2 regions of the Streptomyces spororaveus genome follow, and region 2 is predicted to be linked to the other one. Evidence: riboswitches for the same ligand, from Rfam matches in the RefSeq annotation. Region 2 holds a riboswitch; the other holds the start of a gene.
The links. A riboswitch is a leader RNA that binds a small molecule or an ion and turns the genes downstream of it on or off. The one in region 2 is predicted to bind glycine.
Positions count from the first base shown of each region.

Region 1: another riboswitch for glycine. It lies ahead of gcvP (aminomethyl-transferring glycine dehydrogenase); the one in region 2 lies ahead of gcvT (glycine cleavage system aminomethyltransferase GcvT).

Region 1 is NZ_BNED01000005.1:6,969,551-6,974,237, reverse strand. It holds gene gcvP (aminomethyl-transferring glycine dehydrogenase) at 1-2,317, opposite strand, end outside; glycine riboswitch at 2,513-2,611, opposite strand; gene Sspor_RS34075 (PRC-barrel domain-containing protein) at 2,725-3,090, shown strand; gene Sspor_RS34070 (DNA polymerase IV) at 3,249-4,687, opposite strand, start outside.
Region 2 is NZ_BNED01000005.1:2,915,885-2,920,571, reverse strand. It holds gene glyA (serine hydroxymethyltransferase) at 1-1,007, opposite strand, end outside; gene gcvH (glycine cleavage system protein GcvH) at 1,023-1,403, opposite strand; gene gcvT (glycine cleavage system aminomethyltransferase GcvT) at 1,509-2,624, opposite strand; glycine riboswitch at 2,800-2,903, opposite strand; gene Sspor_RS15195 (AAA family ATPase) at 3,110-3,766, shown strand; gene Sspor_RS15190 (enhanced serine sensitivity protein SseB) at 3,856-4,593, shown strand.

The DNA of each region.
Region 1 (4,687 bases), 4.1 Mb from region 2:
GGCGCACGTACGACCACGAGATCGGCAGGATGCCCGCCGAGCCCCACGGGGCGGCCGAGATCGGGCCGACGCCCGTCTCCGGGCCCGCGGTGGGCTGGAGCGGGTGGTTGGGCAGGTACGGGGCCAGGTGGGCCCGGACACCGACCGGGCCGACGCCCGGGCCGCCGCCGCCGTGCGGGATGCAGAAGGTCTTGTGCAGGTTCAGGTGCGAGACGTCGCCGCCGAAGTGACCCGGCTTGGCCAGGCCCACCAGGGCGTTCAGGTTGGCACCGTCGACGTAGACCTGGCCGCCCGCCTCGTGCACCTGGGCGCAGATGTCGGCGACGTGCTCCTCGAACACACCGTGCGTCGAGGGGTACGTGATCATCAGCACGGCGAGCTCGTCGCGGTGCTGCTCGATCTTGGCGCGCAGGTCGGCCGCGTCCACCTCGCCGTCGTCGGCGGTCTTGACGACGACGACCTTCATCCCGGCCATCACGGCGCTGGCGGCGTTGGTGCCGTGCGCCGAGGACGGGATCAGGCAGATGGTGCGCTGCTCGTCGCCGTTCGCGCGGTGGTAGGCACGGACGGCCAGCAGGCCCGCGAGCTCACCCTGGGAGCCGGCGTTCGGCTGGATGGAGACCTTGTCGTAGCCGGTCACCTCGCAGAGACGTTCCTCCAGCTCGGTGATGAGCGTGAGGTAGCCCTCGGCCTGCTCCACCGGCGCGAAGGGGTGCAGCTGACCGAACTCGGGCCAGGTCACCGGCTCCATCTCGGTGGTCGCGTTGAGCTTCATGGTGCAGGAGCCCAGCGGGATCATGCCGCGGTCCAGCGCGTAGTCCTTGTCCGAGAGCTTGCGCAGGTAGCGCAGCATCGCGGTCTCGGAGCGGTGCTGGTGGAAGACCGGGTGCGTCAGGTACGCGTCCGAGCGCAGCAGGCCCTCGGGCAGGGTGTCGGCCGTGTCCGCGTCCAGCGCCTCGATGTCCGCGGTGACGCCGAAGGCGGCCCAGACGGCCTCGATGTCGGCGCGCAGGGTGGTCTCGTCGCAGGCGACGGAGACCAGGTCGGCGTCGGCCTGGAACAGGTTGACGCCGCCCTCGCGGGCTGCGGCGACGACCTCGGCCGCACGGCCCGGGACGCGGGCGGTGATGGTGTCGAAGTACGAGCCGTGCACGATCTCGACCCCGCCGGCCTTCAGACCCGCGGCGAGCAGGGTGGCGTAGCGGTGGGTGCGGCTCGCGATCGTCCGCAGGCCGTCCGGGCCGTGGTAGACGGCGTACATGCCGGCCATGACGGCGAGCAGCACCTGCGCGGTACAGATGTTGCTGGTGGCCTTCTCACGGCGGATGTGCTGCTCACGGGTCTGCAGCGCCAGGCGGTACGCCTTGTTGCCGTCCGCGTCCACGGAGACGCCGACGAGGCGGCCGGGCAGCGAGCGGGCGTGCTTGTCCTGGACGGCCATGTAGCCGGCGTGCGGTCCGCCGAAGCCCATCGGGACACCGAAGCGCTGGGTGGTGCCGACGGCGATGTCCGCGCCGAGCGCGCCCGGGGAGGTCAGCAGGGTCAGCGCGAGCAGGTCGGCGGAGACGGCGACGATGGCGCCGAGCTCGTGCGCCTGGTCGATGACCGGCTTGATGTCCCGGACGGCACCGGAGGCACCCGGGTACTGGACCAGGACGCCGTAGATGCCGCGCTCGGCGACCTCGGCCGGGATACCGGCGGACAGGTCCGCGACGACGACCTCGATGCCGATCGGCTCGGCGCGGGTCTCGATGACGGCGATGGTCTGCGGCAGCGCGTCGGCGTCCACCAGGAAGATGTTGCCCTTGGCCCTGCCCACGCGGCGGGCCAGGGTCATGGCCTCGGCGGCCGCGGTGCCCTCGTCGAGCAGCGAGGCGCCCGAGGTCGGCAGGCCGGTCAGCTCGGCGACGACGGTCTGGAAGTTCAGGAGCGCTTCGAGGCGGCCCTGGGAGATCTCCGGCTGGTAGGGCGTGTACGCCGTGTACCAGGCCGGGTTCTCCATGACGTTGCGGAGGATCACCGGCGGCGTGAAGGTCCCGTAGTAGCCGAGACCGATCATCGGCGAGAGGACCTGGTTGCGGTCGGCGAGCGAGCGCAGCTCGGCCAGCACCTCGGCCTCGGTGCGCGCCTCGGGCAGGTCGAGCGCCTCGGCGGTCTTGATCACATCCGGTACCGCGGCAGCGGTCAGTTCGTCCAGGGAGCCGTAGCCCACCTGGGCGAGCATCTTCGCCTGCGCCTCGGCATCCGGGCCGATGTGGCGCTGTTCGAAGGGGATGCCTCGCTCCAGCTGGGAGAGCGGAATGCGGTTGGCGGTCATGTACGGAGGCCTCCTGGTCGTATGACCTGCGAGGGGCACCACGGCGCTGGCACCCGGACGGCCTCCCCCTCTGTCATCTGCACCTGAGAGTTTCACCGGAGTCACGGGGGTCGCCCGAGAGGTCCGGCTTTCACCGTCGGTGAGGAGGGGGACCGGCACTGCGCGCCCGGTACCCGCCCTGCTTTCCAGAGTGGCCTCGTCCGTGCGGTACGTATGCCTGAGAGATTCCGGGGAGGATTTGCTCCTTCGGCGCCTCCGTCTCGTTCACTCGGAGGACTCTCCCGCACAGGGTCGACAGCCGTTCACCAGCGTACCAGCGAGGATCTGGACCCTCCCCCGAGTGGCCTCCGCTGCGGATATGCACTTCTGTAGTCATTACGGAGCAGTTGCGACCTTTTGGAGGGACCGTGCAGACCGACATCGATCCGCGCAGCCTGATCGGCCGCAAGGCGTTCGACCGCAATGGCACCAAGATCGGCACGATCGACGAGGTCTACCTCGACGATGCCACGGGCGTGCCGGAGTGGGCCGCGGTCCGGACGGGGCTCTTCAGCCGGGACGCCTTCGTCCCGCTGGAGCCGAGCGAGCTGGTGGGCGACACCCTCCGGGTGCCCTTCGAACGCGCGCTGATCAGGGACGCCCCGGACTTCGGCGTCGGGCGCCACCTCTCCCCCGAGCAGGAGCTGCAGCTCTACCACCACTACGGGCTGGACACGACCCTCCCCGCGGACTTCAACCGCGATTTCGGCCGCCTGGCGGGTGACGAGAGCTAGGGGGTGTCTTGTCGATCAGGGTGGATCAGGGAGCGGTGGCCGGTGCCGTGCATGGCAAGGCGGACGAGGGAGGCGACGCGGAGCGTCGCCGACCGAGGACAACGCGGCGAGGCGCGGCACCGGCCACCGCGAGCCCGCCCTGATCGGCAAGACACCCGCTAGGGGGTGTCCCCCACCAGTGGGAGCGGATCGGACGGCTCCAGCTCGGGGTCGTCCACCCGGAAGGTCCGCACCCGGCCGGGCTCCGATCCGGGCTGCTCGAACCGCACGGTCACCCGCCCGACGCCACTGCCCTGCACCCATCCGGGCCCGTACACGGAATGCCGCACGTCGCTCCCGGCCGTCCAGCGGCGTTCAGGGGCCGGTTCGGGCGCCCCTGGCGGCCCGGCCGCCTCCTGGGCCCCCTCGGTCTCCGCCGGGGCGGCAACGGCCGCCGCCTGCCCTCCGACCCCGCCCGCTCCGTCAGCCCCGCCCGCTCCTTCCGCTCCGTCCGATCCTTCCGCTCCGTCCGATCCTTCCGCCACGTCCGGCTCAGCGGCGAGCGACTGTGCGAACAGGTCCTCCTGCGTGTAGTCCGCCAGGCCGCTCACCCCCACGCCCAGCAGCCGCACCCCACCCGTGGTGTCCACGCCCTCCAGCAGCCGTGCCGCCGCCTCCCGCACGACCGCCGGGTCGTCCGTGGGCCCGCGCAGGGTCTCGGACCGGGTCAGCGTGGAGAAGTCGTACCGCCGCACCTTGAGCACGATCGTGCGCCCCGAGTGCCCCGAGCCCCGCAGCCGCTGCACACACCGGTCGGCGAGCCGCTGCACCTCCCCGCGGATCCGTACCCGGTCGTGCAGGTCCACGTCGAAGGTGTCCTCGACCGACACCGACTTGGCGTCGCGCTCCGCGACCACCGGCCGGTCGTCCAGCCCGAGCGCCATCCGGTACAGCCCGGCACCGGCCGAGCGGCCGACCATCCGGACCAGCTCGTCCTCCCCGGCCTCCGCCAGCTCCCCCACCGTGGTGATCCCGGCCCGGCGCAAGTGCTCGCCCGTGGCCGGCCCCACCCCGGGCAGGGTCCGCACCGACATCGGCGCGAGCAGCTCGCGCTCCGTCCCCGGCTCGATCAGCAGCAGCCCGGCGGGCTTGGCCTCCTCCGACGCCACTTTGGCCAGCATCTTCGACCCGGCCAGCCCCACCGACCCGCTGAGCCCCGTCACGGCCCTGATGTCGGCCCGCAGCCGCTCCCCCGTCTCCCGCGCGCTGCGCGAGTCGAAGGCCACCCCGCCCGCCTCCAGGTCCACGAAGGCCTCGTCCAGGCTCAGGGGCTCCACCAGGGGCGACAGTTCCCGCAGCATGGCCATCACCACGTCGCTGACCTGCCGGTAGAGGCTGAAGCGGGGAATCAGGTACGCGCCGTTCGGGCAGAGCCGCCGTGCCTGCCCCATCGGCATCGCGGAATGCACGCCGAACCGCCTGGCCTCGTACGAGGCGGTGGCGACGACCCCACGGGGCCCGAGGCCGCCGACGATGACGGCCTTGCCCCGCAGGCTCGGCTTCGACGCCTGCTCCACGGAGGCGTAGAAGGCGTCCATGTCCAGGTGCAGGATGGTCG
Region 2 (4,687 bases):
TCGGCCTGCTGGCCGTCCAGCTCGGAGTTGCGCAGGTCGACCAGGACCAGGTGCACGTCGGTGCCACCGGTGAGGACGTCCACGCCCACGGCCTTGACGTCGTCCTGGACCAGACGGGCGGCGAGGATCTTCGCGCCCTCCAGGGTGCGCTCCTGGCGCTCCTTGAACTCGGGCGAGGCCGCCACCTTGAAGGAGACCGCCTTGGCCGCGATCACGTGCTCCAGCGGGCCGCCCTGCTGACCCGGGAAGACCGCGGAGTTGATCTTCTTGGCCAGCTCCTGCGTCGACAGGATGACACCGCCGCGCGGACCGCCGAGGGTCTTGTGCGTGGTGGTGGTCACGACGTGGGCGTGCGGCACCGGGTTCGGGTGCAGACCCGCGGCGACCAGGCCGGCGAAGTGCGCCATGTCGACCATCAGGTACGCGCCGACCTCGTCCGCGATGCGGCGGAAGGCGGCGAAGTCCAGCTGGCGCGGGTAGGCGGACCAGCCGGCGACGATCAGCTGCGGCTTGGACTCCTTGGCGAGGCGCTCGACCTCGGCCATGTCCACCTCGCCGGTCTCGTCGACGTGGTACGGGACCACGTTGTAGAGCTTGCCGGAGAAGTTGATCTTCATGCCGTGGGTCAGGTGACCGCCGTGGGCCAGGTTCAGGCCCATGATCGTGTCGCCCGGCTTCAGCAGCGCGAACATCGCGGCGGCGTTGGCCTGCGCACCGGAGTGCGGCTGGACGTTCGCGGCCTCGGCGCCGAACAGCGCCTTGATGCGGTCGATCGCGATCTGCTCGACGACGTCGACGTGCTCGCAGCCACCGTAGTAACGGCGGCCCGGGTAGCCCTCGGCGTACTTGTTGGTGAGGACCGAGCCCTGGGCCTCCATGACGGCGACCGGAGCGAAGTTCTCCGACGCGATCATTTCCAGGGTGGACTGCTGGCGCAGGAGCTCGGCGTCGACGGCTGCGGCGACGTCGGGGTCGAGCTCGTGGAGAGGGGTGTTCAGTACGGACATCAGGATCCCCTGGGGTCAGTTACCGGCGGTGAGCTTGGTGTACTCCTCGGCGGAGAGCACGTCCTTGGGCTCCTCCGAGATGCGCACCTTGAACAGCCAGCCGCCCTCGAACGGGGCGGTGTTCACGAGCGCCGGGTCGTCCACGACGTCCTGGTTGGCCTCGACGATCTCGCCGGAGACCGGGGAGTAGAGGTCGGAGACCGACTTGGTCGACTCCAGCTCGCCACAGGTCTCGCCCTCGGTGACGGTGTCGCCGACCGCGGGGAGCTGGGCGTAGACGACGTCACCGAGCGCGTTGGCCGCGAACTCCGTGATGCCGACCGTCGCGACGCCGTCCACGACGTCGGACAGCCACTCGTGCTCCTTGGTGTAACGCAGATTCTCGGGGGTGCTCATGACCTGATTCTCCTGGATGCGGGGGAGTGGATACGAACTGCGGTCTTGGGTACTGAGACGGCGCGCCGCACCGGTACCGGGACGGCGGACGTCGTGCGCGGAGGGCTACTTCTGCCGCTTGTAGAACGGCAGCGCCACGACCTCGTACGGCTCATGCGTACCGCGAATGTCGACGCCGACGCCGGAGGCGCCGGGCGCGGCGTGCTCCGCGTCCACGTACGCCATCGCGATCGGCTTGCCCAGCGTCGGCGACGGGGCGCCCGAGGTGACCTCGCCGACGACCTCTCCGCCGAACGTGACGGGGAAGCCGGCGCGCGGGACGCGGCGGCCCTCGGCGATCAGGCCGACCAGCTTGCGCGGCGCCTTGGTCGCGGCCTTCTCGGCGGCGGCCTCCAGCGCGGCGCGGCCCACGAAGTCGCCCTCCTTCTCGAACTTCACGACCCGGCCCAGACCCGCGTCGAACGGGGTGAGGGCGGTGGTCAGCTCGTGCCCGTACAGCGGCATGCCCGCTTCCAGGCGCAGGGTGTCGCGGCAGGACAGGCCGGCCGGGACCAGGCCGACGCCCTCGCCCGCCTTGGTCAGCGCCTGCCACAGCGCCACGGCGTGCTCGGGGGCGACGAACAGCTCGAAGCCGTCCTCGCCCGTGTAGCCGGTGCGCGCGATGAGCGCGGGCACGCCCGCGACGGTGCCCGGCAGGCCGGCGTAGTACTTCAGGCCGTCCAGGTCGGCGTCGGTCAGGGACGCCAGGATGCCGGGGGACTCCGGGCCCTGCACCGCGAGCAGAGCGTACGCGTCGCGGTCGTCGCGGACCTCGGTGTCGAAGCCGGCGGCGCGCTCCGTCAGCGCGTCCAGCACGACCTGGGCGTTGGAGGCGTTGGCGACGACCATGTACTCGGTCTCGCCGAGGCGGTAGACGATCAGGTCGTCGACGATCCCGCCGTCCTCCTGGCAGATGTGCGTGTAGCGGGCGCGGCCGACACCGACGGTGGAGATGTTGCCGACCAGCGCGTAGTCCAGGGCCTTGACGGCCTCCGGGCCGGTCAGCGTGATCTCGCCCATGTGGGACAGGTCGAAGAGACCGGCCCTGGTGCGTACGGCGTTGTGCTCGTCGCGCTCACTGGCGTACCGCAGCGGCATGTCCCAGCCCGCGAAATCGGTCATGGTCGCACCGAGCGAGCGGTGCAGCGCATCGAGGGCGGTCAGGCGGGGGGCAGTGCTCATGGGTGTGGCTCCCGGGTCCCAGGGCATCGACATGACATGACGAGGACGTTCCTCCCCATCTGTCATCGGAACCTGAGAGGTTCGCCGAGAGTTCCGCCGATCCAGCGATCGCCGGGTCTTCTCATCGACTTGCACCTTGGGTGGAGCTGCGCAGCAGCTCGCTTTTCAGATCTGCCTCATCCACGCGGTACGGGGCCTGAGAGATTCAAGGGAGGTTCTTGCTCCTTCGGCGCCCGCGCACGGCCTTGCGGCGTGCCGGGACTCTCCCGCGCGGATTCAAGCGGCCGGTATGCAGTTGGTCCAGATGGCGCACATCATTGCACGCCATGCCCGAGATCGGGCGGCGGGGTCCGAAAGTTCGTACGGCTCTCCGAAGGGCCGGACCGGAACCGGGACCGCCGGATTACCGTCTCTTTACACTCAGTGGGCAAGGGTCCCGGTGACCCGATTCGGGGGAGGCGAACACTGTGCGGAGATTCGGAGTGGTGACGACGACGGGAACCGTGGAGGCGGTGCCGGCGCAGCGCGGCGCGCGCGGGCGCGGCAGGGCGGCCGACGCCGGCCTCGGCCTCGTACGTGACCTGCGCGGACCGGCCGTGCGCGCCCCGCACCGGCTCGGCTTCGCCGCCGGGGACATCGTCGTGGTGTCCGGTCTGCCCGGCGGTGGCAAGAGCACGCTGATCAAGCGGGCGGCCGCCGAGGCCGGGGCCGTCGACTCCCAGGACACCCGTGAGCGCTGGGAGCGCACCATGCCCGCGGCGCTGCCGTACGCGGTGTACCGGCCGCTGGTGCGCGCCGCGCACTACTGGGGGCTGTGGCGGATCCTGCGCTCCGGGGCCTCTGTGGTCGTCCACGACTGCGGTACGCAGTCCTGGGTACGCGGCCTGCTCGCCGCCGCCGCGCGCCGCCGGGGCCGGTCCCTGCACCTGCTCCTGCTGGACAGCAGCCCCGAGGAGGCCCTCTCCGGCCAGACGGCGCGCGGCCGCCGGGTCTCCGCCTACGCCTTCGCCCGCCACCGCGGCGCGGTGACCCGCCTGCTCCGCGAGGCCGAAGCGGGCCGGCCGCCCGCGGGCTGCGCCTCCGCGACCCTGCTCGACCGCCGCTCGGCCGCGGCCGTGACCAGGATCCACTTCCACGGCTGAGTCCCGGGGCGCAACCCCGGCAGCGGCGCCCGGCCGGGGGCGGATAGCCTCGGCACGACACACCGCGGAACCGACGGAGGCAAGGGCAGATGCAGGGCAGCGGCTGGCCGGGGAATGAGCTGGAGCAGGTGCTCGGGGCGGCGCTCGGGCAGCCGGACGCCGGGGGGCGGATCCTGGAGGTCCTCGGGCGCAGCCAGGTGTGGGTGCCGCTGCCGGGCGGGGCCGCACCGGCCACGACGGCCGGCCTCGACCTTCCCACCATGGACATCGGCGGGGCGGCGTACGTCCCCGTGTACAGCTCCGAGGCCCAGTTCCTCGCCTGCGTCGGCCCCGGCATGGACTTCACGGTGGCCCCCGCCGTCGAGTTCGCCCGCGGCCTGCCCCCGCAGCTCGGCATCGCCCTCAATCCCGAGGGCGCCGTCGGCGTACCGCTCCCGCCGCCCGCCGTCGCGGAGCTCTGCCGCAGCGGGCGGACCGCGCTCGACGGCCCGGCCACCGGCGGCCGGGTCCGGCTCTACGAGCCCGACTGGCAGGACGACCCGGTGGATTTCCTGGCGGCCGCCACCGAGGAGTTCCGGGCCACCGGGGTGGTCGCCGCCGCGCACCGCTGCCTCGCCAGCGTCGAGGGCGGGGCGCCCCAGCTGTTCGTCGGTGTCCGCCTGGTGGGATGGGAACCCGAGATGCAGAGCGCCCCGATGGAGGCCCTCGGACGGGCCCTGACGCGCGTCCCGCCGCCGTGGCCCGTGCAGTTGATCCTGCTCGACGCCGTCCAGGACCCGGTCACGGACTGGATTCGTGAGCGCGTACGCCCCTTCTACCTGTCGTAGGGCCGCTTAAGCTGGTGACATCTCCTGGCCCGCACGCGCGACTGCCGGTTCGGAGGACAGGCATGGAGCGACGGGCGGACGAAGAGGGGTTCCG